3 regions of the Peribacillus sp. NPDC056705 genome follow, and region 3 is predicted to be linked to each of the others. Evidence: riboswitches for the same ligand, from Rfam matches in the RefSeq annotation. Region 3 holds a riboswitch; each other region holds the start of a gene.
What was found. A riboswitch is a leader RNA that binds a small molecule or an ion and turns the genes downstream of it on or off. The one in region 3 is predicted to bind thiamine pyrophosphate.
Positions count from the first base shown of each region.

Region 1: it holds a riboswitch for thiamine pyrophosphate, as region 3 does, so the genes downstream of both, ACFRAK_RS03775 (ABC transporter substrate-binding protein) here and tenA (thiaminase II) in region 3, are expected to answer to the same signal.
Region 2: it holds a riboswitch for thiamine pyrophosphate, as region 3 does, so the genes downstream of both, thiC (phosphomethylpyrimidine synthase ThiC) here and tenA (thiaminase II) in region 3, are expected to answer to the same signal.

Region 1 is NZ_JBHTYI010000002.1:277,008-287,104, reverse strand. It holds gene ytfJ (GerW family sporulation protein) at 1-115, opposite strand, end outside; gene ACFRAK_RS03815 (DUF2953 domain-containing protein) at 131-823, opposite strand; gene ACFRAK_RS03810 (RDD family protein) at 922-1,461, opposite strand; gene sppA (signal peptide peptidase SppA) at 1,474-2,475, opposite strand; gene ACFRAK_RS03800 (NAD kinase) at 2,682-3,482, shown strand; gene ACFRAK_RS03795 (TatD family hydrolase) at 3,518-4,288, opposite strand; gene ACFRAK_RS03790 (ABC transporter ATP-binding protein) at 4,304-5,047, opposite strand; gene ACFRAK_RS03785 (ABC transporter permease) at 5,031-5,813, opposite strand; gene ACFRAK_RS03780 (thiamine-binding protein) at 5,810-6,094, opposite strand; gene ACFRAK_RS03775 (ABC transporter substrate-binding protein) at 6,106-7,110, opposite strand; TPP riboswitch at 7,245-7,354, opposite strand; gene ACFRAK_RS03770 (protein-glutamine gamma-glutamyltransferase) at 7,645-8,472, shown strand; gene rarD (EamA family transporter RarD) at 8,542-9,471, opposite strand; gene ACFRAK_RS03760 (amidohydrolase) at 9,540-10,097, opposite strand, start outside.
Region 2 is NZ_JBHTYI010000004.1:11,331-21,427, forward strand. It holds gene ACFRAK_RS06800 (ABC transporter permease) at 1-437, shown strand, start outside; gene ACFRAK_RS06805 (ATP-binding protein) at 499-1,725, opposite strand; gene ACFRAK_RS06810 (glycerophosphodiester phosphodiesterase) at 2,345-3,274, shown strand; gene ACFRAK_RS06815 (zinc-dependent alcohol dehydrogenase) at 3,419-4,558, shown strand; gene ACFRAK_RS06820 (hypothetical protein) at 4,889-5,341, shown strand; gene ACFRAK_RS06825 (histidine phosphatase family protein) at 5,575-6,108, shown strand; gene ACFRAK_RS06830 (HAD family hydrolase) at 6,278-7,066, shown strand; TPP riboswitch at 7,182-7,296, shown strand; gene thiC (phosphomethylpyrimidine synthase ThiC) at 7,432-9,213, shown strand; gene ACFRAK_RS06840 (hypothetical protein) at 9,236-9,406, shown strand; gene ACFRAK_RS06845 (spore coat protein) at 9,866-10,097, shown strand, end outside.
Region 3 is NZ_JBHTYI010000021.1:30,472-40,568, reverse strand. It holds gene ACFRAK_RS20140 (thiazole biosynthesis adenylyltransferase ThiF) at 1-704, opposite strand, end outside; gene ACFRAK_RS20135 (thiazole synthase) at 701-1,468, opposite strand; gene thiS (sulfur carrier protein ThiS) at 1,470-1,673, opposite strand; gene thiO (glycine oxidase ThiO) at 1,688-2,812, opposite strand; gene ACFRAK_RS20120 (thiamine phosphate synthase) at 2,814-3,425, opposite strand; gene ACFRAK_RS20115 (energy-coupling factor transporter transmembrane component T family protein) at 3,466-4,242, opposite strand; gene ACFRAK_RS20110 (ABC transporter ATP-binding protein) at 4,259-5,716, opposite strand; gene ACFRAK_RS20105 (ECF transporter S component) at 5,727-6,311, opposite strand; gene tenA (thiaminase II) at 6,326-7,009, opposite strand; TPP riboswitch at 7,144-7,272, opposite strand; gene ACFRAK_RS20095 (SDR family NAD(P)-dependent oxidoreductase) at 7,408-8,154, opposite strand; gene ACFRAK_RS20090 (AMP-binding protein) at 8,207-9,844, opposite strand; gene menB (1,4-dihydroxy-2-naphthoyl-CoA synthase) at 9,863-10,097, opposite strand, start outside.

The DNA of each region.
Region 1 (10,097 bases), on a different contig from region 3:
TGACACTTCCATCCGGAGTCTCCACCGGATCCCCGATGATCGTATTCACATCAACCATTTCTTTCAGATTTTCCATAGCTTCTTTCATTAAACCTTGGATCGGATGATCTGACATTTAAATTCCTCCACTCTAGAACGATTGTTTATTGGAATCACCTGCTAGCTTCGCTAATTTCCTGGATTTGAAATGCGGCTTTCCGCCTTTCCAATAACGAAGCAGTTTTATTCCAGTCACCATAGCCTGCCCGATTCTAAATTGTAATATGCAGGAAATCTTCGTGTTTGCCTGCCATCTCTGAAAGTCGGGTGTAATGGAATAGGAGGGCATGATCCGGAAGTTGAAATAGGTTGTCAGCAACCCGATGATCGAACCTTTAAGTGCCCAGCATGCTCCAGTTAAAACACCGGTGTGTGCAGCGTTTTTAGTACCGACCATACTATGCCAGGTGAATTCTTTGACTTGGACTTTCCCTGTGAATTGACGGACGATCCCATGAAATCCGATTATATGCTGAAGCATTTCCAGACTGTCTGCGAATCCGTCACGCAAATCTTCGGCTGTGATTTTTTTCTTTTCTTCCTTTTTGGTTTTTCCGTTCATTTCTTGCTCTTCCTTTACTACTATAGCTGCAGAGTCATCTTCCATTTTGATGACCGGAACCTTGAATGTATAGTGAAAAAGCCCATACCAGGCTGATAATTTAATATGTATTTGGTCATTCGTTTGGATACGTATGTAGTCGATGTACACTCTTACTTTAGTGAAAACAACAATCAGCAGCACCAAAATGAGGATACCTATAATCAACAATAGCCACTTCATGCACCCACACCCCTTCAGCCTATCATTATCGGCATATGCAAAAAAAATAAACCTGCAAAAGCGAAAATTCCGCTCTTGCAGATTTATGAATGGAAGAATCATCTTCTGATCAACACAACGCCCGTGTCTGCAAAGACATCATGCAAAGCCTGCTTCTTCGGTAAAAGGCCTGCCAAGAGATAGCCAATCCAAGTGACTTTTGAAATATAGCGTCCAATCAGCTCCCTGAACAATACCGTCCCCCATGAAATGGTTTTTTTCTCTTCTTTCAATGCAACGACTTTCAGTCCAAAAATCATCTTGCCAAGGGTCTGGTTCAAGAATTTGGTCATTAAAACAAAATATAAGAAGAATACGACCCCCGTTAAGAAGCCCTCTGCGGAAAACCAGAGATCATCTGTCCCTTCATAAAACTTGAAGATCGGATGAATCAAAATCCGGTTCAAACTTCCGATAACCAATAAATCTGCTAAATAGGCCCAAAACCTCATCCAAAAACCAGCAAAATGCACTTTCTTGACTCCATCATCATCCACGGTCTTACTGGCTGGTGTAAATTCCTGCTGAACGGGAACCTCTTGATCTGCCATAAGATTGGATGAAGCGATTTGTTCATTGTTTTCATTTCGTTCCGTCATCCTTCAGCCCCCCTATTCCGCATACAAATACATTAAGCGTGGAGAATTTGAAGAGGAAAGGATTTTTGTCAAGACTGCCGTTTCCACATCATTTCCCAACATTTTTTGCGCACCCATACTGAATAATGAACCGAAACCTGCCTCATCTGTATAACGGATAACTTGAGCATCCTTTTTACCGATATCCGTTTTCATTGCGGCAATTACATCATCCAAATGACCGAAATCATCGATTAGATGGTTTTCTTTAGCCTGACGCCCATCATAAATGCGTCCATCGGCAATTTTCCTTACTTCCTTCTCTGTCATTCCGCGTCCGTCTGCAATGACTTTTACAAATTGATCATAAGAATTATTAATCATATTCTGCAGTATTTCTCGTTCTTCCCCAGTCATTTCCCGGGTTGGACTCATAATATCTTTGTGTGGTCCGCTTTTGATGGTTTCGAACTCGACACCATACTTCTTGGCCAGCTTCTCGTAGTTATACCCATGCATGATGACTCCTAGTGAACCCGTCATCGTTTCCGGGCTAGCATAAATCTTATCGGCTGGTGCAGAAATATAATATCCGCCTGAAGCCGCCATTGATCCCATGGAAACATAAACAGGTTTTTTCACTTTCTTGATATCTAGGATCTTGTCATAGATCTCTGCACTTTCGACGACACCGCCGCCTGGAGAATTTACCCGAAGGATGATTCCTTTGATATCATCATTTTCCTCTGCCATCTTCAGCTTATCCATGAAGGCACGATGATTATATGTTGCTGAACTAAGTAATGAGGCTTCTCCTGTATCTTGAATCGTGCCCTCTACATCAAATACGGCAATTACATTTGAGTAATCATCACCTTCTATGACTTCCTCGTAAAATGCACTTTCGGAAGCAAATAATTCATCAATGATATTTTCCGTATCCGCTGTAAATAGAGTCGTAGCCGCCCCAACAGCAATTGAGACAAAAAATAAAACGGCTGCGATTCCAAGTGCCGCCCAACGCTTTCCATTCATCTGTTTTCCCCCTTAAATATATGTATCCTTCTTACCATACGAACTAATGACGAAAATGTTTCATTCCATGATAAACTAAGACATATAAAATTGTAGCAAAGAATCCTCAAATTGGAAATGCATTGGTCCATTTTGTACAAATTGCATTTATCGTAAACAGGATAAAGAAAGCCCTTTCATCACCATACATACTAGGGGGGAACATGATGAACACTCGAAGGAATATTTATTTTTTCCATGCACCGAATGCAGAGATGATTAGCAAGGTAAAATACTTGTCAGACTTGGCAAAGCAACATTCGTATGAAGTCATCCAGGATTTCACGAAAGCAAACATCATCGTAAGCATCGGTGATGACGGCACATTCCTGCAGGCAGCCCGGAAAACCGGTTTCAGGGATGACTGTTTATATGCGGGCATTTCCACCACAGGTAACTTGAATATGTATTGCGATTTCCATTTGGAAGACAGTGATAAAATGATCGATGCCATGACAAAAGAGCAAATCGAGGTCCGTAAATACCCAACCATCGCTATCCAGTTGGACGATCAACCCTCCTTTTATGCCCTTAATGAACTCAGTATCCGGTCTTCCATCACCAAAACGTTCATCATGGATATCTTCATCGATCTACTCCATTTTGAAACTTTTCGCGGGGACGGAATCATCATTGCGACTCCGACTGGAAGCACCGCCTATAATAAATCGGTCAATGGATCCGTTGTCGATCCCCTCCTCCCTTGCTTTCAAGTGAGCGAGCTTGCTTCCGTCAATAATAATACATATCGGACCCTAGGTTCCTCATTTATTTTAAGCGGTGATAAGACGTTGACCGTCCACCTTGAAGAAAACGGACCAAGCTATCCGATCATCGGAATGGACAATGAAGCACTAAGCATCAATCATGTCGAAAAAGTAAAGGTCCGGTTAAGCGGTAAAGTCATCAAGACTGTTAAATTAAAAGACAATTCCTTTTGGGAAAAGGTTAAAAGGACCTTTCTATGAACTAAAAAAGGTACCGGGTATGGTAACCGGTACCTTTAAATATGATAAAAATCTTTCGTATTTTGATAAAGGATTTCATAGACATCCTCAATCGGCAATCCTTTAATCGAAGCAATCTGGCGCACACTGTCATGCATCATGCCGGGATGGGTCCATTTCCCATTAAAAACCCCTTCAAACGGCCATGGTCCATCCGTTTCAATCATCATCAGCTTAAGTGGGTATTCCGAAACCAATTCCTGTATTTCCCTCTCATAACAAACATCAGGTGTAATCGAAATGCGATAGCCCTTTTCGGCCATTCTTTCGACTGTCCGGATATCGCCTTTAAACCAATGAAAGTGTGCCTTTGTGATTTGATGCTTATCCAAAAGGTCGCAAACGATGGGTGCATCGTCATGTACGGCATGAAGGATAACCGGCTTTTCAACCTCTTTAGCTAAGGTCAGGAACCTCTCCAGTATCGCTATATACGCTGACTTATCAATATCGGGATTTTCCTGCCTTAAATAATAGGGCAGCCCAACCTCACCTATGGCAACCATATCTTGATGATGTTCCCGCATCCAGTTCAAAAGTTCGTTCACTTCTTCATCACCTGGGAGCGGCTGCTCTGGATGAAAACCAAAGGCAGGCTTTATTCGTGAATCCTTCAGTGAGAGCTGATAATTGTTAATCGAAGAAACCAAATTCATGGAAACAGTCAGCAAGGATTCCATATGAACCTTTTCCATGTCAGTCAGAATCTGCTTCCGCTTAACAACGTCATACCGGTCCAAATGGATATGACTGTCGATGATCCTCAAGTTCAATCGCCTCCCTTAAGTAGAAATAGTTGGCTTCAGTGCTGCATATAAGTCTCTCTTCAAATGAAAAAACTCATCACTAAGAAGCTGTTCTTCACTTCTTGGCCTTGGAAATGGAATTTCCACTTCTTTGATGACAGCAGCCGGTTTTGCTGATAACACATAGATTCTATCTGAAAGGAAAACCGCTTCATCTATGCTATGTGTAACAAATAGCACCGACCTCCGATTTTCTTCCCAAACCGACAATAGCCATTTTTGCATTTGCAATCTTGTCAGTTCATCCAAGGCAGAAAAGGGTTCGTCGAGGCACATCAAGTCCTGTGGACTTAAGATACTCCGGATGAATGCGGCCCTTTGCTTCATGCCTCCAGATAATTCATGCGGATATGCTTTCTCGTACTCTTCCAATCCGGCTTTCATCAAAAGGGATTTTGCCTTTTCTTTATCTCTGACCCCAGCGAGTTCACTTCCAAGCAAAACATTTTCCACTACCGTCCTCCAAGGTAAAAGGGAAGGCTGCTGAGGCATATAGCTGATATGGCCCTTTAAGCCATTTATCTTTTTGCCACCCAGTGAAATGATTCCCTGATCTGGCTTCAAAATGCCGCCAATCAAGTGGAACAATGTACTTTTACCGCTGCCTGATGGCCCAAGGATCGTGACAAATTCCCCATCATCCACATGGAAGTTCATATTCTCCAATATATTCTGTTTACCATCGAAAGAATAGGAGACGTCTTTAATTTCCAGATTCATCCCTTTTCCCCTCCTTTCTCTTCCAAGAAACTACGTATTTCTCCAGGAAAGTGATGATTCCAAAAAAGATCAGGCTCATGCCCATGATGATGAAAATGGCAACAAACACTCGATCTGTCCTGAACGCTGAGGAAGCGAGAGTCATATAAACACCAATCCCCGATTTTGCCCCGAGCCATTCCGAAATAACCGCCCCCATTACACTATAGGTCGCCGAAATTTTCAGGCCGGAGAAAATGAACGGGATTGAGTGAGGAAGTTCCAGCTTCCAAAATAACTGGTTTTTTCCCGCTCCCATCATCTTGAAGTAATGCTTAAGTTCGTATGGTGTCTGGCGAAAACCGTCCAATGATGCAACCGCAACCGGAAAAAAACATACAAGCGATATCACTATTAACTTAGGCAGCATGCCAAAGCCAAACCAGATCACCAAGAGCGGCGCCAAAACGATGATGGGTATATTTTGTGATAGTATGAGCAGAGGATAAACCGCATCCTTCACACCTGGAAATAGGTGTAAGATTGCCGCAATCAATAAGCCGATGCAGCTTCCAATAAAAAAACCCGACAACGCAAGCTCGGTTGTGGATATAAGGTGTCCGTAAAGAGTGCGGGACGACTCAATTCCTTCAATGAAAATGGCCGATGGAGCCGGTAACAGCCATTCTTCGACTTTCAATAAAACTGTCACTGACTCCCATACTATCAGCAACAATAATAAAAGAAAGAAGGGAGCCCCCTTCTTCCAAATTCCCCTTCCGTTCATGCCCGATATTTCTCCGTTAACGTATCCATCGTAATCCCGCTTGGCTGATATAATATTTTCACTTGGGAAATGACATTCGGCGAACCTATTTCAATCATTCTTACATTCATTTTTTCTATCACGGCAAAAAGTTCGGAAAGCTCACCCTCCATTGTCGTTTCAAGCGGGTGAACCTCATACTTGACACCTGATTCTTCAATGATCTTGATTGCTTCATCGACCATGGGGATGACATTTTCCCCTTTAGGAATGATCTGTATGCTAATTAATGAGTTGGCCATTGTATTTCCTCCTATTTTGGTAAAAATTCATTGGTAAATGCCTTTTCAGGATCGAAATCACCTTCAAGAAGCTTATTTTCAGTCATCCAATCACTGTAATTCTTCCAAATTGCAAGCTTTTGCTCACCCCATCGCGGAGCATCATCCTGATACTTGTCTGCAAGCCACTCCTGGCTTTTCTTCACTAGTTTTGCATCAAGATCCGGTGCAGATTTGATTAATATGTCCGCTGCATCGTCTGGATTCTTGATGGCAAACTGGTACCCTTTCGAAGCTGCATGTACGAATGCTTTAACAGTCTCCGGATCTTCTTTTATCATCTTTTCATTCGTAGTCAATACAGGCGTATAGTAATCAAGCTTATCAGAGTATTCGGTTAAGTAAACCATATTAAGCTTTTCATTACGCAATTCAGCCTCAACGCCTGTCCATCCATAATAAATCCAGGCAAAATCTATATCCCTTTTAACAGAAGTGAAAAAATCCGTGTCTCCTGTATTGACTATATCCACTTTATTTACATCGGCATTTTCTTTTTTCATGAGTGAATCAATGATGGCCTTCTCAACCGGAGACCCCCATCCACCATACGTTTTCCCTTCAAAATCCTTGGGAGTTTTAATGTTCTTTGCCTCAGGTGAAGCGAATCCCGAGGTATTATGCTGGATGACGGCAGCTACCGAAACAATTGGCACGCCCTGCACGCGGGCCTGCGTTATGCCCTCCTGGTAACTCACGCCAAATTCAGATTTCCCTGAAGCGACAAGCTTATCAGCTCCGGCTTCACCTGGCATGATGATTTCCACATCAAGACCTTGTTCTTTAAAATAACCTTTTTCCTTGGCTACATACAATCCAGTATGATTTGTATTCGGTGTCCAATCGAGCACGACCGATACTTTTTTTAATTTTTCATTTCCTTCATTTTTAGATGCTTCTTCTTTTTCATTAGTTCCGCCTGCACCGCATCCAGCCAAAAGGAACAACGAAGTTAACAGTGGCAAGAATTTATTCAAGTCATTATCCTCCTACACATCATATAAGATCCATATGCCGGAACCATAATGGGGCTCCAGGGTTTATTCAAATACTGGATGGAAAAGCAAAAAACGCCCGAAGATGGATTCGGACGTTAACATACAAAACAGAAAGTCAGTAATAATATGTTCCCTCCGCTGGCATCATCCAGATCAGGTTCAAAGAGTCAGCATCTAAAGGATGCAATCTCAGCCAGCAGTACTGGCCCCCCTACATTTCTCGCACATATGAACTTTTCTCTTTCATTATATCAATTCATGGGGAAAAAGGAATAGTAATTTGCTTCTTCCCGCTAATCGGAAGGGTATTCCTGCACTCTAGGAATTCTAGCAAAACATCTTTTGGAATGAAAGCAAAAAAATCCCGCCTCTTTTCATTCCAATCATTCTCGGCTGTCACGTTCCAAATAGTCAATTTAGAGCTTGCATTCATATAATGAGAATTATATGTAAACATTTTTGTTTACCGGTTTTATAAACCGTTCATTTCATAAGTAAAAGGTGGATATGATCATGATAAAGATTAATCACAAACGGTTAGATGTCAGTCAAATCCAACCAGGAGTAGCATCTGCTAAATCACTTGAAATTGTCCAATTGCTGGCGGAGGATTCCAACGTTTTTGAATATCGGAACTTTAGAATGTTTAATTTCGAGATACAACTGAGGAACCGGGTCATTGCGGCAGCTATTGCGTTGGATAAAAGTGATGCAGAATTTTCCACACTTGAGGAATCGGAATCCAATAAACAATATTGGCACCTTTCAAAGGATGGCACCTTTACCCTTCAGCCAGGGGTTCTCCCTCATGCTGCACTCGTTGACATTTTCATAAATGGAAGGCTTTATGCTTTTGAATGCGGGACTGCAATAGTCATCACTTTTTTAAAGGGCATTTTGGATTTGATCGGCCCTAGGAATTTCGACGACCTTTTTTCAAACCTAGTTTTATATGACTGGGACCCTCCACAAAATATGGAACTCATTATTCATAAAGGAAGGGATTATTCACCAGGTGATTGCGTTTACTTCAAAAACCCTGATCACGACGAGGCAACTCCTGAATGGCAAGGTGAAAATGCCATATTATTAGGAAAAGACCTCTTTTATGGCCACGGGATCGGGATTACCAGTTCACAGGGAATCATCGATGAATTAAATAGCAATAGAAAGCCGTTCGCCACCATATCAGCATTCCTGACAAATCATATCATTTTCCTGGATAGTTCCTTCTATAGTCAATTCCAACAAAATATCCCACGTGCAAAGTCCGATCACAGTCCTGTCAGCCTTTCCAATTGTATTGTATCAGAAATAGGTTCTAGTTTTTACCTTTCATGACCCGGGCATTTTCCCCTATACCGGCATAAAAAAATGCTGGGAGAGAAATCTCCCAGCATTTTTTGTTATTCACGCACCAATATTCCCCTTGCCTTTGAACCTGCGGGCACTTGCCTGACCCCATTTCGTTATGGATAATGTATAAACAGCCAAGGCTGACCATATGAACAAAAAGGCTAAAAGATGTGCTTTGGTAAAACTTTCATGATAGACGAATACCCCGATCAATAAAGATAAGGTCGGAGCGATATACTGAAAAATCCCAAGCATCGATAACGGGATCTTCTCAGCCCCTTTCGCAAAATATAAAAGAGGCAATGCCGTGACAATCCCGCCGCCCACCAACAGCAAGCTTGTGCTTCCCTCTGTAAAGAATTGCATTTCGGATTGGTTCATCAAGTATATCAGGTAACCCAGGGCAAGAGGCGTTACCATCATCGTTTCAAGTGTCAGCCCGATCGCCGATTCGGCCTTGATCATTTTTTTTGCCAGACCGTATAATCCGAACGTCATGGCCAAAACAAGAGAGATCCACGGGATGGTGCCGAAATGAATGCCAAGGATCAAGACTCCGATTCCTGCAAGCAGGAATGAAATGATTTGGGCCCGGCTCAGTTTTTCTTTTAAGACTATCACTCCCAATAGTACACTCACTAGCGGATTGATATAATATCCAAGGCTCGTGTCGAGGATCCGTCCTGAGTTAACGGCCCAGATGAACACTCCCCAATTAGCTGTAACAAGCAGTGACGCCGTTAGTAATGCCGTAAAGAGTTTGGGATTTCCCATTATGTTTTTGACATAATCAAGAAACGCTTGCCATTTTTTCATGAACATCAATAAAACCAGCATGAACACGAAAGACCATAATACCCTCTGAGCTAAAATTTCTGTTGCACCGACTCCCTGAAGGAACTTCCAGTAAATCGGCACGACTCCCCACATCATGTAAGAAAGGGCTGCATAGATTGCCCCTTCTTTTTGTTCATCCACTTTCATAACAAGCCTTCTTTCCATTTACATTCCTTTATCTAATTCCATCTAATAATTTTCTTTTTTTGCAACTGTTATTTTTTATCATACATGATTTTGTCATCGATGACCGTCATGACCGCCTCTGCTTGTAGGAGATCATCCGGCGCCACAGCAAAAACATCCAGATTAAATACGGTAAAATCGGCATCGTACCCTTCTTTGATCACACCTCGGTGCTTTTCCTTGCCGATTGCTGCAGCGCTCCCTTTTGTATACAGTGAGAAGGCCTCGTACACGGAAAGCCTTTCGCCCAAGCCATATACGGTCGGGTCCTCGCTGTTGATTTTCATCCTTGTGACAGCAGCATGAATGCCCAAAATTGGATTTAATGGTTCAATGGGTGCATCCGACCCTCCCGCACAAATGATGCCCAACTTCAAATAGGTTTTCCAGGCATAGGAGGATTCCAGTAGATCGGCTGGAACCTTTTCTTCCACCCACGGAAAATCGGACGGGACGAAACCCGGCTGGATATCAAAAATTACCGGCAGCTTTGCCGCCCGCTCCAACAGCTCCGGCCGGACAATCTGAGCATGGATGAGCCGGTCCCTCTGCCCCATTTTCGGCGGGAGGGCCTCTACTGCATTCAG
Region 2 (10,097 bases), on a different contig from region 3:
CTTTATTCATTATGTGGTTCGGGTTTGGTGAACTATCCAAAGTGCTGCTTATTGCTTTAGGTGCTTTTTTTCCTCTATATTTACAAACTTTTTTGGGCCTTCGGAATGTGGATAAAAAACTATACGATGTTGCTAGAATCTTAGAGTTTAGCCGTCTGGAACAAATAACGAAGCTCATGATTCCGGCAGCTTTGCCAAACATATTGCTTGGTATCCGTTTAGCCTTAAGTGCGGCTTGGATGTGCCTGGTCGTAGCTGAATTGTTGGGTGCGGATAGAGGGGTGGGCTTCATGATTCAGGATGCCCGTTCATTCATGCAGACGGACGTCGTATTCGTAGGCATCATCATTTTTGCCCTCGCTGGCAAAATCTCCGATTCGTTTGTCCGCTTTTTAGAAAATCATTTACTGAAATGGCAAGATAGTTTTAAAGCCTAATTGAAAAGGATGACCGCCCGGTTTTGGGAGGTCATCCTTTTTCTTGTTTGGTAATGTTTGTTTAATCTATTTCTCTATGTAAGGGTAAATAAATGGTGAAAGATGTTCCTTTGTTCAATTCGCTCTGCACCACGATTTTCCCCTTGTATTTTTGAACGATGGAATAACAAACGGTCAGTCCGATACCTGTTCCCCTGTCTTTAAGCGAATAAAAAGGGGTACCGAGTATTTCAAGCTGTTTTTTGGAGAGGCCCATTCCTGTATCCGTTATTCGAATTTTTGCCATAGTGCCTTCCTGCTCTGTTTCCACTTTGATGAATCCGGGATCGTTCATTGACTCAATTCCGTTTTTTATGATATTGACCAGTATCTGTTTAAGCTCGATGGGATTCATGTTAATGTGCAGGTCGTCACGGAAATCCAAGAGAAAGCCTATGTTTTGATTATTGGCGAAACTCGTTAATAGATCGGAAATCTTTTGGATCTCGAAATTTAAAGGAATGACCTCTACATTATCCGTTTGCGGTTTTGCCAAAGACAAATAATCATTGATTATCACTTGTGTATATTCGAGTTCTGTGAGCATGGTCTGTACATAAAATTTTTCCGTTTCATTCAGTTCCTTCTCTTGATCTAATAACTGGGCAAACCCTTTCACGACTGTAATCGGATTACGTATCTCATGTGCAATGGTGGCAGCGAGCTGTCCGATTGAGTTCAGTTGCTTGGCCTGCTGTATTTCCTTGTGAAATGCATTCGTGGATTCCACCCTATTATTGGTTCCTATGAATACGAATACCAATATGATTTGTATGGCGATGAAATTAAGCGTGTTGCCGAAACTATCCAAAGCGACATATTCATAAGTATTTTGAAGATCTGTTTTTGAAATGATCAAGATGGAAGCGGGACCTAATATGAAATTTAAAGTGGCGACAATATAAAACCCGATTTTATCAAAGAGAAAAATGGGAATCAAGGGTGCTAAAGCAAATAAAGCCAACATGATTGCGGTATCTGGGAAGATCAAGAATTTCCCATATAAATAAACAGTAATTAAGAAAATGAATAGGGTTTTATAAAAATTGACTTCAGTTTTTAAGTAAAATAACAGAGAAATTATCATCCCCGATATTAAAATGACCTGCAATATCATCGCGTAGGGATTATCTTTCCAACTTATAGGTGATACAGAAATCCCAACTAATAGTAAAAGGGATATCATTGCCATGAATGCTTTCAGTATAAATCGGTGTTTGTTTTGATAATATTGATAATTTTTTAACATAATTCCCCTTAATATTAATATTCTGTTTGTTTGTTTAATAGTAATATGATACTAGTTTTTTGTAAATCAGAAAAAGATAGGTGTTGCCATCGATAGTTTTTCTATATAGTACCGGAAGGGGAGGTCAAGGAGTTAGGAACATATCTATCCATGCGCACTTAGTATGTCAACATTGGCACATCTGATCTAATATATGGGTTTTATTGGGTTTGTTTTTGGTTTAGTATGGATGTGTAAGACTTAAAGAACAAGCCCTATTGGGGATGAACGATAAAGAAATCGTTAAAGACCGCGAAGAATGGAGTTAAGTAATGAGATTTTGGAAATATTTGGTTGCTTGTATTTGGGTGACTGTTTTTTTCTACTATTTCAATATGTACATGCCAAGAAACTTTTTATATTTTCTTATTGGATTACCAGTATCCATGTTTAGCACATTTTTCATTTATGATTTTTTTAGAAAAAGAGGCTTTTAGCGGATTTATGAATGCACGGGGGTAATTGTTTGATAGGTTATTTTACTCATTTTTACTAAAATATGATTTCTTTACATTATATTAGCTGTAGATTCACATTCCCCTTCTAAAATGATGGTAATAATAGGAGGGGGAGAGGGAAAATGAAAACGAATATAAAGAAATTCGGCTTTTGTATGATGAGTGCGGCCTTTATATTGCAAGCTACTTCCATGGGGGCATCAGCTGCAAATGGAAGTCATTCCAATTCATCTATTTATGAGAAGAAAATCGTGAATATTGCACATCGGGGAGCTTCTGGCCATGCACCTGAACATACCATTCCCGCTTATCAATTGGGAGAACAAATGAAAGGTGACTACATAGAAATCGATCTTCAGATGACCAAGGATGGAAGATTGATAGCCATGCATGATGAAAAGGTGGATCGTACAACGAATGGTACAGGTCTGGTGAAGGATTTAACGCTGGCAGAAATCAAGAAACTGGATGCCGGTTCATGGTTCAATGAACAATATCCGCAATTGGCAAAAGAGGTATATGAGGGGGTAAAGGTTCCCACTCTTGAAGAAGTCTTTAAGAAGTTCGGAAAGCAGGCCAATTACTATATCGAAACAAAGTCACCTGAAGTATATCCAGGAATGGAAGAAGAACTTCTGCAGGTTCTCGAAGAATATAAAATGGTGGATTCAAAAGGCCGTACCAAGAATGTATTAATACAATCGTTCAGTAAAGAAAGCCTTATGAAGGTTCATGATATGAATCCAAAGTTACCGCTTGTACAACTCTATTCTTATAAGAACCCAGCAACCATTTCCGATGAAGAATTGAAATCCGTTAAGGAATATGCAATTGGCGTTGGCCCGAACTTCAATAAGGTTGACGGACAATATGTGAAGATGGTTCGCAGTCATGACCTTCAATTCCATCCATATACAGTAAATGATAGAGCGGATATGAAAAAGGCTCTTGAATGGGGTGCAACGGGGCTGTTCACTAATTATCCTGATGTATTCAGCGAGGTACTAAGAGAGTACAAACATGATAGTCACAATGAAAATGGGAATTTATAAGGTTACTAAATAATTGCTTTATATGTGAGTCCCGGTTTTTCCGGGGCTTTTTTTGTATTGAAGGGCAAATTGGGTGGTCTTAGGCTTAGCGGTAGTTTTTGACGGGTATATCAAATGTATTAAAAATATTTTAGGAGGTTGATTATGAAAGCTGTCACTTTTCAAGGAGCAAAAGAGATACAGGTAAAACAAGTTGAAGATCCGAAACTGCAGCAAAAGGATGATATCATCGTACGAGTGACTTCAACGGCTATTTGCGGATCCGATCTCCATATATATCAGGGTGCTTTGCCCACGCATAAGGATTATGTCATTGGCCATGAACCGATGGGCATCGTTGAAGAAGTGGGTCCGGAAGTAACGAAGGTGAAAAAAGGGGACAGGGTTGTCCTGCCTTTTAACATATCTTGTGGGCACTGTTATTATTGTGAACATGATATGGAGAGCCAATGTGATAATTCCAACCCAAATGAAGCGGTGGATACAGGCGGATACTTTGGTTTTACGGAACGATATGGGAACTATCCAGGCGGGCAGGCAGAATATTTAAGGGTCCCATATGGAAACTTCATGCCGTTTGTCATACCAAAGTCATGTGAACTTGAAGATGAAGCACTATTGTTCATGTCCGATGTGCTGCCAACCGCATATTGGAGTGTAGAGAATGCTGGCGTCAAGAAAGATGATACGGTAGCGGTACTTGGCTGTGGGCCGATTGGCTTGATGGCTCAGAAGTTCGCTTGGATGAAAGGCGCAAAAAGGGTCATTGCAATCGACAATCTTCCTTATAGGCTCAATAAGGCAAAACAGATGAATAAGGTTGAGGCGTATAACTTCGACGAGTATAACGATATGGGCAGCTACATTAAGGAAATCACTTCAGGCGGGGCCGATGTGGTCATCGATTGTGTGGGGATGGATGGCAAGAAATCAACGATCGAGGCGATTGAGCAAAAGCTGAAACTTCAGGGCGGAACGTTAAGCGCGATCGAGATTGCACTTAACGCCGTACGTAAATTCGGTACGATCCAACTGACTGGCGTATACGGATCCAAATATAATATGTTCCCATTAGGCAATTTATTTGAAAGGAACATTAACCTGAAAATGGGGCAAGCACCAGTCATTCACTACATGCCAAAACTTTTTGATGAAATCACGGATGGAAAGTTCGACCCTACGGAAATCATATCTCATAAAGTCCCTCTCGAAAAAGCGAGTGAAGCTTATCAAATTTTTAACGATCACGAAGATGAATGCATTAAAGTGGTGTTAAAGCCTTAATCTTAAGCTTATAAAAATTCCAATGCATGGAGATGCATTGGAATTTTTGGATATGTTCGCAAATAGGTAATGGTGTATTATGGATAAACGTATAAAATGGGTGTGAAATATGAATGGTAATTATGCCTTTGAACGGAAGAAATCAGGATTACACTGATTTTTTCGGAAATGTTACGATTGACCCTTCAGATGATGAAGGAGCATATGACTCAAAAAGAAGAGTTGATTTAATAATTAGATGCATTGCCAAGTGAACTTGAATAAGGGTTTTGGGTAATGAGATGGAGTATTTTTATTATATAATGATAGTGACAAAAGGAGGATGTATGGATGGTATATAATTCGGCAGCAGAACTTTGTGAAGGGTTTGGGTATCCGCCCGTTCACGTTAAATTGACGATAGAGATCGTCGATAAGAGATTGGGACCTGTAACGGCGGAAGCAGAGATTGCCATTAAGCCTGTTAAGTCAAAGGAATATCTAGAAGTATTGGTGGAAGAATTGGAATCGGAGCATATCTTTGCTGATGAAAATGGCAGTATCTATGGCAGCTTCGGCATCGATCAAAGTATCCAGATATATGATGAAGTCCTGGCTACAATTCCGTTCGAAGAGTTAATAGGAAAGGAAAATTGGAAAGAGATAATAGAGGAATCAATCACTGTGGATAAGCTAAAGGAACAACTGGGGAAATCCCTCAATGATTATCAATTCAGTGATTTGAGCGGGAAATATAAATTCAGGAAAAGATGTACGATAACGGAACTTCAATTCATAGAATAAACCAAAACTGGAGAAGGCGAAATGCTTTCTCTTTTTTTGATGCCATCATAATCAAATGCTGATAGTGAGACAATCCGTAAGAGTTTTTAGACATACACAATGTCAAGAAGAGATCAGTAAGGTTTTTTATGGTGCACCATACATATTTTTATGGTTTTACATAGGGTAATATATTGATAAGGACTTTTACAAGAAAACGAAATGTATATTTTAAAAGTTAAAAAGGAGAATATATGAAAATTGGTTTGGTACGGCATTTTAAGGTGGCACATGAATTTCCCACTGGGAGACCTGTTACGGCGGATGATATGAGGCAATGGTTTGAGGACTATGATGCAGCGGATATCATTTACGGAACGACTTTGTTTGGTGTGGAGGAATGGCAGGAATGTTATTGCAGTGATATGTCGAGAGCTGTCAAGACAGCGGAACATATCTATCCAGGTACGGTTCATCGGATGGAGGAGCTGCGGGAAATACCTTCCCCTCCACTTAAAGGAAAGGTTAAGCTGCCGTTCATCCTTTGGGCAATCTGGATCCGCTGCTGCTCGGTAATCAACAAGCAGACAAGGGCGGAAATTAAGATCGCTGAGCGAAGGATCAATAAAGTATTGGATGAGGTCTTAGCAAAGGGGGACAGGGATGTTCTGATCGTGAGTCATGCCGCCCTCATGGTATATATGAGGAAAGAGCTGATACGACGGGGGTTTAATGGTCCAAAGTTCAAGATTGCCAGTAATGGAAAGCTTTATGTATTTAAAAGATGATAAAGGGACTATATTAGGTTTCCTACCAGAAGGGGTAAGTCATTTTTGCTTATTTTAAGAAAGAGGAAGGCATTTTCCGAATAGTTATTCTTTTTTTATTGGTTGTGGTTTATTATTGTAATAGTGTAATTTCTACGAATTCAATAATAGGGGAAGAGGGGTGGACATTTTGCTGAAGGCAGTTTTTTTTGATTTAGATGATACATTACTTTGGGATCAGAAAAGTGTAAAAGAGGCTTTTGTGGCCACATGCGAAGTGGCTAAGGAGAAATATGGCCTGAATGTCGTCGAGTTTGAAGAGGCTGTGCGAAAGGAAGCACGTGAGCTTTATTCTTCTTACGATACATATGCATTCACTCAAATGATCGGAATCAACCCATTTGAGGGATTATGGGGAAACTTTCAGGATGATCATGATGAATTCCGGAAGATGGCCGGGATTGCACCGGCTTATCGGAAAGAAGCGTGGACGAGAGGTTTGAAGGCATTAGGGATCGATGATCAGGAATTCGGGCTTGAACTGGCAGAACGTTTCCCGGCCGAGAGACGCAAAAAGCCATTTATCTATGAAGAGACCTTCCGTGTTCTCGATGAATTAAAAGGGAAGTACAAATTGCTATTGCTTACGAATGGATCTCCTGAACTGCAAAATACCAAACTTGAAATTACCCCTGAACTGGTTCCTTATTTCGACCAAATCGTGATTTCAGGCGCTTTTGGACGAGGTAAACCAGATGCCTCCATTTTTGAGCATGCTTTGGAAATCATGGAGCTTGATAAGGATGAAGTATTGATGGTCGGAGACAATTTAATGACCGATATCCTTGGAGCATCACGGGTAGGCATAAAGTCAGTTTGGATAAATCGCCATGATAAGGAACGGAATGAAGTGATTCCGACCTATGAAATCAAGCATTTAGAGGAGCTTTACCCAATTCTTGAGAGCTTGGGGAATTAATTAATGGCACTCTCCAAATAACAGATTTTGGAGAGTTGTAATGAAAATATTAGGTCTTTCAAATTATTTACAGAATGAAAAGGGTGATATATAGTTACCCTGTAATCAATTAAATTATTCAGACTAGGGGTGTCCAATAAAAGTTGGGCTGAGAGAGAAGCGCATAAGCTTCTTAACCCTCAGGACCTGATCTGGTTCATACCAGCGTGGGGAAGTTAGAATCTACTAAACAATGACATTTCAATTGGTCATTTCTGTAGTCATACTAACGTTAGCCGGGTCTTAAATATGAGATCTGGCTTTTTCGTGCGAAATGGATTGGATTTTGTCCTTTTTAAATGAACTTAAAAAGGAGAAATGAAATCATGATGAGTAATTCTGTAAATGACATGAACGTTTCAATTATGTCCAGTTTTGCCGGGAGTAAAAAAGTGTATGCTGAAGGATCTAGACCCGATATTAAAGTACCTATGCGTGAAATTAAGCTAAGTCCGACTACAGGGTCATTCGGCGAAGAAGAGAATCCGCCTTTACGAGTTTATGACACAAGCGGTTTTTATACGGATTCAGATTATCCCATTGATATTCGAAAAGGTCTGGCCCCGATTAGACGAAGCTGGGTTCTGGAACGGGAAGATGTTGAAGAGTATGATGGCCGTGAAATAAAGCCCGAAGATAACGGGTATAAAAAAGTTGAGTCACAATCCAATGCCGAAGTTTTTCCGGGTTTGAAAAGAAAACCATTGCGTGCAGTGAAAGGGCAAAACGTGACCCAGCTCCATTATGCCCGTAAAGGTATCATTACTCCAGAAATGGAGTTCATTTCGATCAGGGAAAATGTGGCCCCTGAGTTTGTAAGAGAAGAGGTAGCTAGCGGGCGGGCTATCATTCCGGCAAATATTAACCATCCTGAAAGTGAGCCCATGATCATCGGACGTAATTTTCATGTGAAAATAAATGCGAATATTGGGAATTCGGCTGTAAGTTCATCGATCGAAGCTGAAGTGGAGAAAATGACTTGGGCTACACGATGGGGTGCAGACAATATAATGGATCTTTCCACCGGGAAGAATATTCACACGACCCGGGAATGGATTATCAGAAATTCACCTGTGCCAGTTGGGACGGTTCCGATATATCAAGCATTGGAAAAAGTGAATGGAGTCGCGGAGGATTTAAATTGGGAAGTTTTCCGGGATACATTAATCGAGCAGGCTGAGCAAGGTGTCGATTACTTCACCATACACGCTGGTGTCCTTTTGCGATACATCCCCATGACAGCCAAGCGAGTTACGGGAATCGTTTCCCGAGGGGGCTCCATCATGGCACAATGGTGCTTGGCCCACCACCAAGAAAGTTTCCTCTATACTCACTTTGAAGAGATTTGTGAAATCATGAAGGCGTATGATGTCTCTTTCTCATTAGGTGACGGCCTTCGTCCTGGATCCATTGCAGATGCAAACGATGAGGCACAATTTGCTGAATTGGAAACACTTGGGGAACTGACGAAGATTGCTTGGAAGCACGATGTTCAAGTCATGGTGGAGGGACCTGGTCACGTACCGATGCATTTGATTAAAGAAAATATGGATAAGCAGCTGGAAGTCTGTCAAGAAGCACCATTCTATACCCTGGGACCATTGACAACGGATATAGCTCCTGGATACGATCATATCACTTCTGCGATTGGAGCTGCCATGATTGGATGGTTTGGAACTGCCATGCTTTGTTATGTGACACCGAAAGAGCATTTGGGACTTCCGAATAAAGAGGATGTTCGGGTAGGGGTCATAACTTATAAAATTGCGGCCCACGCAGCTGACCTTGCTAAAGGCCATCCGCATGCAAGAAAACGGGATGATGCCCTTTCGAAGGCTAGATTCGAATTTCGTTGGAGAGATCAATTCAATCTTTCCCTCGATCCTGAAAGGGCGGTCGAATATCATGATGAAACTCTACCGGCTGAAGGTGCCAAAACAGCCCATTTCTGTTCAATGTGCGGCCCGAAATTCTGCAGTATGAGAATCTCCCAGGACATCCGTGATCTGGCGAAGGAAAAGGGTCTGGGTTTTGAGTCGGTAATCGATGAAGGGCTTAAAGAAAAAGCGAATGAATTCAGGAAAACGGACGGGGAAATCTATCAATGATTCCGACGAGAGGGAGAATTCGATGAATCGGGTAATCCAGATAAAAGTTGAAATGAAACAGTTGGAAACTCAATTGGAACAGCTGAAAAGAGAGCTGAACATTTTTCGGGAGAATTGTATTCATGAATTTGTAAAGCATGACTATAGTCAGCAATGTACAAAGTGCTACTTAATCGAAAGTCTGCAATGGTAGTGATGCCTTAATTGTCCTTTCATTATCTAATCCCCTTAATCATGCTGGGGCATTCAATCACAAAGTCAACATGATTAAGGGGATATTTTTATGCTCATTCATTAAAGCAAAGTTGGAAAATATAAATGCTGTTTGATACTTAACAGGTTATTCCTTGTAGCATTTCTTGATAACATTCATCACAGAGCATTTCATTTCTATCCATGTCAGTAACTTGAAACGTTACGGCATGGATTTTTTTCTTCCGTTTCATCAGTACAATAGAAGCATTTATATGTCATTAGAAATCCTCCCATTGAAATAAATGTGTTAATAGTTTAAAACGTCACGTTTTTTTTATACAGAAAACATGTCTGCAGCTTAATTGGTCTTCTTGGAAGAGTTTAGATTGAATAATCCAGTTGGGGTTCAACATACTAAACTTGTTCGCATCATTGATAAAACGAGGAGGGAAATACAATGCAAAACCAATATCAACAAGGTCAAGTACACCAGAACATGCAAACGGGTGCCATTCCCCCACAAATGAATCACGGTGGTCACGAAGTATTCGATGTACATGAAGTGTTGTCGGGAACGATTGGTACTTTAAACACGTATACTCTTTTGCGTCAGCATATCAAGGATCAGGAATTACTTGACATCATGGATCGTCAATATCAGTTCATCCAAGATGAATATAATATCTCAT
Region 3 (10,097 bases):
AATTGCGCTACATTTATGGATGAATATTCATTTTTCCAAAGATCAAATGAAACGATTTTGTTTCTTAGTGATTCAAAATCTTCCACAAGGATTTTCAATGCTTCCGCCAGTTGATGGGCAACGACCGTTTGAACAGCAGGGCTGATGATTCCCGCCGTATCACATGTCAGTCCTCCAATTGGAACCGTTTCCAGCAAACAATTCAAACATGGTGTCGCCTTTGGGATCATCGTGTAACTTATCCCATAACTCCCTACACAGGCCCCGTAAATCCAAGGTATATTATATTTTTGCGCAGTATCGTTTATAAGCATCCTGGTATCGAAATTATCTGTGGCATCCAATATTAGATCCACGCCTTCAACAAGCTTCGCCAATTCCTCAACCGAGACATCCGCCACTTGCGATTTTACGATAACGTCCGAATTTAGCGCATTCAAACGATTCTTTGCTGCCACTGCTTTCGGTATCCTTTTTTTAGCATCATCTTCACAATAAAGCTGTTGTCTTTGAAGGTTGCTCCACTCTACATAATCTCTGTCCACAATGGTGAGTTTCCCAATTCCTGCGCGTACAAGACCTTCTGCACTTCCCGTACCGAGAGCACCCGCTCCAATCACCAAAACGTGTTTTTTGCGAATTTTCAATTGCCCTTCTTCCCCTATGGGGCCAAAAAGTTCTTGACGTGAATAACGTTCATTCATCCAATGCTCAATCCTTCAACTGGGCTGCTTGCTATCGCGTAATCATTTTTTGCGATTCTTCCTGCTTCATACCCTAATCGACCTGCCTCAATGGCAAGTTTCATTGCTTTCGCCATTTTGACAGGGTCTTTTGCTCCGGAAACAGCAGTGTTAAGCAATACGCCATCCGCCCCTAATTCCATGGCGATTGCCGCATCGGAGGGCGTTCCAATCCCTGCATCGACAATTACAGGTACCTCAGATTGTTCCATGATGAATCGTAAGTTCAGTGGGTTTATAATGCCTTGACCAGAGCCAATTGGTGAAGCGCCAGGCATGATTGCATGGCACCCCACTTCTTCCAGGCGCTTAGCGAGCAACACGTCATCAGAAGTATAGGGTAATACGGTGAATCCCAGCTTCACTAATTCTTCAGCAGCTTTTAAGGTTTCAATCGGATCAGGCAACAGTGTTTTTTGACAGCCAATGACTTCTACCTTAATCATGTCACATAAGCCAGATGCCTTTGCAAGATGGGCTATGCGCACTGCCTCTTTGGCAGTTTTAGCTCCTGCTGTATTGGGAAGGAGTGTGTATTTTTTTAAATCAAGCTTTTCTAAAAAATTGGGCTGACTGGCTTCAAAAATATTCATTCTCCGGACCGCAAATGTTAATATTTCCGTCTCCGAAACCTCCACTGATTGCTTTTGAACATCGAAGTTTGGATACTTTCCTGTACCTAGTAACAATCTTGAAGAAAATTCATAAGAACCTATCTTTAACATATCATCCGCCTCCTACAAAATGTACAATCTCTACCTTGTCTCCATTTGACAAAAGTGTTTCACTTAGACTTTCTTTTGCCAATATTTCATCATTCAATTCAACGATCACCACTTTTTGATGTAAATCAAAGTGTTGCAAAAGCCCTGAAACTGTTGATTCATCAGCAGGAATCCTTATTTTTTCCCCGTTAATAATCAATTCCAATTCATCCACCTCCATTATGAAAAAAGAGTCTGTACCGAACGATCCAATCGAAAAGCGGACCATTCGGCATTTGTCTTCCTTTCTAAAAGATCAGCAATAAGTACACCTGTAATTGGAGAAAGCAGAATGCCATTCCTGTAGTGCCCCGTTGCAATGAAAAGTCCTTTGCATCCTGGATGTTCACCAAAGTACGGCAAGCCGTCCCCAGTTTGGGGGCGTATCCCTGCCCATGTCTTTTCCAATTCGGTTCCTTTAATCGCCGGAAGCAATTGCGTTGCCTTTTCTATTAACGTAGAAATCCCGTCAAGACTTACCTTTTGATCGAAAGTGTTCGCTTTAACCGTTGCCCCGACAATGATCCTTCCGCCAATTTTTGGTACAAGATAACAGCCATGTGAGAAGATTGTCTTTTCAAGCAATGGACGATCGGTCCGGACGGAAAAGCACTCACCCTTTACTGGATAACTGTCAAGTCCCATCCCTGATTTTTCAAGGAGAAAAGCACTCCAAGCCCCACCTGCCACGATGACATTTTCACTTGAAAATCCACCTATGTTCGTGACCACTCCCGTCACACATCCGTTTTCCGTAACTAAACCGGAGACATGAACGAATTCCTTTATGTCTACACCAAGGGCAGCTGCAGATTCAGTAAAAGCGAGCGATAGCCTAGTGGCAGAAACTTGTCCATCCTTCGGAATGAACATGGCCCCCTTAATCTCATCCGATAGAAGCGGTTCCGTTTTCCTCATTTCGGCAGTCGATAGCCATTCAGCCTCAAGTCCCGCATCTTGCTGGACTCTGATCATGTTCTTCAAATCGGCTACCTGATCATTCGTTAGCGCCACCTTAAACATGCCCTTGTTCACTAATTCGATGTCTATTCCACTTATGTCTTTTAATTCTTCCGCCAGTGCAGGAAACATCCCTCTGCTTCGGCTTGCCAATGTAAAAAGCGGGTTATCAGCATCCAACTCGGATTGTGCCCCTAACATCCCGGCTGCAGCACTGGATGCTTTACTGGCGAGTCTATCTTTTTCCAATAAAAGGACCTTTTTGCCTCGTTTGGCTAATTGAAAAGCAATGGATCCACCTATTACTCCTCCCCCAACAATGATTGCATCATATATGGAATTCATCTTATGTCTCCTTTCCCAAAGACCTCGAATATTCTTTAACGGCTTTAATCGGATTTTCAGCTTCAAGCACACCTGACATGACGGCAATTCCGCGTGCCCCCGCATCCAGTACGACTTGGCAATTGAAAGGTGTTATTCCGCCTATCGCAATTATCGGAAGATTGACATTTCTTGTGATTGCATTAAGCTCCTTAACTCCCTTAGGAGGAAGTCCGATTTTTGAATCCGTTTCAAAAACATGTCCATAAATCGCGTAATTGGCTCCTTTGCTGAATGCGGCTTTCGCTTCATCCATGGAATGGATCGAACAGCCAATATTCATCCCTGGAAAAGCTCCTTTTACGACTCCCGCATCTAAACTATGAAAAGCCAATTGCACACCAAATACTTTGTGTACCCAGGCTACATCCATCCGGTCATTAATGACGATCTTAGAAAGCGGAATCTTATTATCATGTAATAGGGTCACTGCTCGATAGAGTTCCGATGCACTCATTTGCTTTTCCCTTAGATAAAAGAAATCAACATGTTCTTGAATGTTTGAAGCGATCTCGACAAACTTTTCAATTGGCTGTTTCCCAGTAGAAATAATATGCAATTCATGTGCATTCATACTAAGAACCCCTAACTAGTAAAATTACCATCTCATAAAATCAAATAGATACTAACGGGTATTGAATCGATAGATAAAAGCCGGCCAACAGCAGGATGATAAAATACAAAATGAAACCATGATCCTTTTTTGAAAACCCAAATTCATAATAGTATGTTCGATTCCGAGTGTCTGTAAATCGCTTTGCCTCCATCGCAACCGCGATTCGGTGAGCACGTCTGATGCTTCCGGATAACAACGGGATGGAATAGGCTTTCATCTTAAAATATACAGATCTTATCCCTTTTCCCCTTTCGAAACCGCGTACCTTCATCGCGTTTCGTATCGTTTGGAACTCCTCCATCATGATGGGAATCAGCCTTAATGCCGCCATGAAACTATAGGCATATTTCGGTTTAAGCTTCACTTGCTGCATTAACGAATAAAACAAGTTCACTGGCCTTGTCGTTAAGGAAAAAGTTAATCCAAGGGCCGCAAAGAACAAAGCTCGAAAGCCCACAAGTATTCCCCTCATGAAACTTTCTTCCGTTATCGATATTAGGCCCCACTCGAACCAAAGCGTCTTACCTTGTCCGAATAATATCATTGCGGAAGAGGTGGATATAAAAATGAAACAAAAGGGAATCGATAAAAGTAAGATTCGTTTTATCGAATGCCCGGTAAAAAACAAAAATAAAAGTAATACGCCAATGGTGATATTCATCATATAATTCAGGTCATGAATGAATAACGCCACGATGCATAACACAATCAGTACACCAAGTTTAACGCTTGGATTAATTCTATGGAGCCATGTTTCTGTATTTGAAACATTCATCTACATGACACTCCTTTTAAAGTGATAAAACTTCAGTCTCCAAAAATCCGGCCTGCGCAATGTTTTCATCACTTATTACGTTTCCGTCCTTAACCATCCAGATCCTGGTAGCAAAGTTTTTTGAAATATGATCGTCATGAGTTACCATGATCACTGTTATTCCGCGCCTTCGATATTCCTCAAACCATTCCAGTAATGCAAAGGTATTTTTCGAATCTTGGCCAAAGGTCGGCTCATCCAGGAGAATGATTTTTTTATCTATTACGATTGAAGCAGCTACGCTTAGGCGACGCTTTTGACCCATTGATAATTGAAACGGATGTTTATCCCGATGTGCCATAAGGCCGAACACTTTAAGCAATGTGCGGACCCTCTCATCTATTTCTTGTTGAGGCCGTTTGTCAATCCGCAATGAATAGGCAATCTCTTCATATACAGTATTTGCAACGAACTGAAACTCAGGATTCTGAAAGACAAACGTCATATGATTTGTTGGATTTTTCACCCTTTTAATGGGGGTCCCCATTAATTCATACTTACCATCCGTTTTTATGAACTGCATCAGTGCTTGCAAAAGTGTGCTCTTTCCCGCGCCATTTTCTCCCCTGATTACAATCCATTCCCCTGAATGAACCTTCAGCTCTTCAATCTTGATTTTTTCCTCTTTATTCCGAAAACCGCTAAATCCTTGCACATGCATAAGGAGTGAATCATCTGTAAATTGGTGTTCACGAATGGGTGCATGCTGATTTACATATTCATCCCAAACACCTGGAAACCATATTCCATATTCTTTCATTTCATTTTTATATTGTGAAAGAATGGTGTCTCTTGGACCATCAGCCATGATTTGACCGTCATCATTAAAAAGCACGATTCGATCGATGAATTCTAAAACATGGTCAATTTTATGCTCGACGATTATAACCGTTTTGTCTCGACCAACTTCCTTCAACAAGTCCCAGATTTCTTTTGTTCCTTCCGGATCAAGCATGGCGGTTGGTTCATCCAAAAATATCACTTCTGGTTCAAGGGCCAATACTGAAGCGATTGCCAGACGCTGTTTCATCCCGCCTGATAATGTTTCTATACTTGTATGGCCTAGGTTCAATCCTACTTTACGGAGATGATATTGGATTTTCCCTTTCATTTCACCTTTAGGGACGGAAAGATTCTCAAGGACGAAGGCGATTTCCTCATCGGCAAATGGCATGCAAAACTGACTATCAGGGTCTTGAAAAACATACCCCCATGAAGAAGGGCATTTCATTTCTTCAACTTTCATCGGGACTTCGATGGAATTCGGAATCAATCCGCTTAACACTTGCAAAAGAGTGGACTTACCACATCCTGATGGTCCCAACAATAGTACCTTTTCTCCTATATCTAACGATAAGGATAGGTCCTTGAAAACCAAAGATTCATCACCGGGATATTTCATTCTTAACTTCTCAACTGAAATGATTGGTTCCATGGCCCTCAACCTAATTTTGATCCAGTTCTGCATAATCTTTATTTGAAACCGGACGAACAAGATTAGTTACTCCAGTCGCTTCCAAGACTTTAACTAGATAATAGGCAGTCACACCTGCAAAGAAAATGGAACCCACAAACCTCGCTATCATGAATAAAGATAGATTCCAAGTAGAAAGCGCACCAATTTCCCCGTATGCAAAATCCATTAGTACGGATGCAAAGCAGGAAGCTACCGCAGCTAAAACGGCCACCGACATATTGAATTTTTTATATTTGAACCCCATGAACACCAGTTCCGCGAACAAACCTTGGACCACCCCATATAACAGTACGGTCAGCCCCCAAGGAGAACCTAGAAAGAATTCCCCGGAAGCTGCAGCAATCTCCGCCAAAAGTGCCACACCCGGTTTCCGTAAAATTAAAAAGGCGACGGGACCAGCTATAAACCACATTCCATAAATAAGTTGATCCAGATGTAATCCTAATGGTTTAACAGAATAGTAAATCGAACCCCAAAGGATATAAACGATTCCAAATGCTACCGAAATCACGATCGTGACTAATATATCCGTTAATTTCAATCCTTTTTTCATTATTTCATTCTCCTTTATACTTCCAGTGTTTCCTGGTGCACAGGCCATGTCTCTAAACGATAAGCCATTTCCCAAAATGAGTATTCATATTGGCTGCTAAGGATAAAATGCTCTTTCATCCTCTCCTTATCTTCGTCCGTTACTTTTTCAGCAATCTCATCAAGCCTCGCAATTTGTTCTTCCACCAAAGTGCGGAACCACTCTCCTCCGTACGCCGCTATCCATTCTTGATAAATCGGCTCTTCGGGTATGCTACCTTGCAGCTTTTCACCTATTTCATAATACAGCCAGTAACACGGCAAGATGGCTGCAATAACATCACCTAAATGTCCCGAATAAGCTGCACGATACATATGGGAAGTATAAGCATAAGCAGTCGGGGCGGGTTTGAAATTTTGCCTTTCTTCTTTTGTGATGCCTAATCTCTCAGAAAAATTCTCATGAAGCTTCAACTCCGCTTCATATGTTCCTTGTGCATGGCCGGCAAGCCTGCTTGTTGTATGTAAATCTGTAGCTTTGACTGCCCCTAAAGCTTGAACCCTGGCAAAATGAGATAAATAATAGGCATCTTGCATGACATAAAAACGAAAACATTCCAATGGCAATGTGCCATCTCCTATTCCTGCAACAAACGGGTGATTAAAACTAGCTTCCCAAATATGGTCAACTTCCCGACGGATTTCCTCTGAAAACTTCATGTCCATTACCTCCAAATAGTATTTTTCAATGAATCTTACAGAAAAAAACTTTTATCACCCCTTTTTTTGCAAACAAAAAACCACTTTCTTAAACGTAAAGAAAGTGGTTGTACTTGAAAAAATACAGAAACGTATCGTTCCAGACCCCACTTCCCTACGCTGGTATAAACCAGATCAGGTTCTAAGGGTCTTAAAGTCATACTCTAATCTCAGCTTCTGCGGTAAAATCAACTTTTACCTATAAAGCACCCCTAGTGGTACAAATTGTATATTTAATTTTCATTTGCCTTTATATTAACACGATAAATCCAATTGTCAAACGTATTAGAAAAAGTTTTCAACCTAATGCTTTAAGTTTACTAGCCTTTCAATCTTGCATAACCACCCAACTATATTGATTAGACCATAGTTAATCCACCATTTACGGAAAGTGTTTGCCCCGTAATATACCCTGCATCTTCCGAAACGAAATAGGCAACAGCACTGGCAATGTCCTCTGGTTGAGCTAGCCGGCGAAATGGAATCGCTTTTTCCAAGGCACCTGCTATACCTTCATTGTATGAGCCTATTTCTTGAAATAGGGGCGTATCTGCAGGACCTGGCGCAATACAATTGATGTTGAGTTTGTGACGTGCCATTTCTCTTGCTATCGTTTTTGTGAAGGCAATCACCCCTCCCTTAGCAGCCGAATAAACTGCCTCTCCACTTGATCCTACTCTAGCTGCATCAGATGCAATATTTACTACCTTTCCATAACCATTTTCAATCATGAGAGGTAAAATTTCCTTGCAAGTATGGATCTGCCCAAGTAAATTAATATCGATAATCCTTTTCCAAGTGCTAGGATCGCTTTTTAAAAAAGGTTCCACCTTATCCCAGCCTGCATTATTAACCAATATATCTATTTTATGATAATGATTCACTGTTTCTTCAACGGCTTTTTTAACACTTTCTAATTTCGTTACATCACAATGGACCGCCCTGGCTTCAAAACCCGAATTTTCGATTAAAGAAACCGTTTCCTCAGCATTTTTATGATTTATATCAGCCACGATGATGTTAAAATTGCGAGAAGCCAATTTTTTTGCAATCTCTCTGCCAATTCCGCTTCCGGCACCGGTAATAAATGCGATTCTTTTATTCATCGTATTTCCCTCCACTTTCACCATTTAGTCAATATGGATTTATTTAAACTGCTTATATCTTGTCGACTAACTTTTCATTTATCATTTCCCGGAGCCGGAATTTCTGGATTTTCCCGCTTGCCGTACGAGGAAAGTCATCCATTATTTCAAGAAGTTCAGGCCAATATTGTTTGGCCAAACCCTTTTGCGAGAGAAATTCCTGCATGGAATCCATCGTGATCGGGCTCTTCCCCGTTTTCATGCTGATACATGCACATGCTTTTTCCTGAAGACGGGCATCTGGAACTGCAATAACCTGAGCGCTAGAAATATCCGGGTGTTCATACAATACATTTTCTACATAAGCGACTGGAATATTTTCACCGCCACGTATGATTATGTCTTTGTTTCTTCCAGAAATTCGAATATATCCTTCTTCATCAATGAATGCCCGATCACCGGTAATGAACCATCCGTCACTATATACAGCTAAAGTATCCTCGATCCGTTTAAAATAGCCGACAAAAAGAGCCGGACCCCTTACTAATAAAGAGCCTTCTATATTCGGGGCACAGACCTCCCCTTCAAAATCTACGACCTTTAGTTCCATTCCCGGAAACGGAATTCCGTCGGTATTCGTCAGTTTTTCTTCTGGATCTTCAAGTCTCGTCAAGGTTACCAAGCCATCTTCCGTTTGACCCCACCCTGACAATATCTTGAACGGGACTTTTTCCATGGCTTCCTTTACTAAATGCCTGGGAATCGGGGCACCTAAAGCTACGAAGACTCGTAGCGAATTAAGGTCATACCTTTCTATCCCCTCCATTTGAACCGTATCCTGCAGAAAAGGAGTAGCTCCGGCCGTAAACGTTATTTTCTCCCTCTCTACCCATTCAATAAACTCTTTCGGATTCCAAATGTCTTGATAGACTCCCGTACCTCCAATATGTGTAGGGAGCCTAACTCCATAACCAAAACCTGTTTGATGGGCAAACGTTGACGCCATGAAAAGAACATCATCAGATGTTAAATGTAAGCGATCAATCCAATAATTCGTTGATATACAAAGAGTATTATGGGTATGCATAACTCCTTTTGGACTTCCTGTGGTTCCCGAGGTAAAGATAATTTCAGTCACATCATTGGGGTCAAGTGTGATTTCATCCAAAATGGATGAATCAATCCGGTCTTCCCAAGGTTCCTCAAATAAAGAGGAGAGCAGTTTCATCCCATTCGGCGCTCTGTCACCCATCACGTATATATGTTTCATTGATGGCCATTGATGACTTAGTCTTTCAATCATATCAGGGTAATAAAACCCACGGAAATACTCTGGTACAACAATCATTTTAGATTCTGCCATCCCAACCATATAGCCAATTTCCCTATCTCGATAAATTGGTATCAATGGATTGCTAATGGCACCGATTCTTGTAACAGCATAATGCAAGATTATAAATTCATTCCAGTTAGGCAGTTGAAAAGAGACAACATCCCCCTTACCCAATCCTATATGCAAGAGACCCAAAGCGACCCGATCGACCAACTTACCAAGCTGCTTGTAAGTAAAACTGCTTTTTTTATCGATAATCGCCATCTTATCTGGATGCTTTACTATAGCATCATTCAAATAATCCAAGATGGTACGATTTGGCCAAACGCCTTTATATTCCCCCACATACTCCTGAGTCAAAATCGTCTCCAATTTCACCAGTTTTAATCCCCCTCATCAACCTCTGAATTTTTTAAAATCTACAGGCCTCTTTTCTAGGAAGGCGTTCTTTCCTTCTTCCGATTCTTTTGTATTGTAAAACATCGCTAAACTGCCCATCGATAGTTGAGAAATCCCTTGAATGTTGGCACTATCTGCATTAAAGGAATATTTGAGCATTTTTAGCGCAGTAGGACTCTTATCAAGGATCTTTCTTGCCCACTCCTCTGCTGCCTCGTGCAATTGTTCCGAG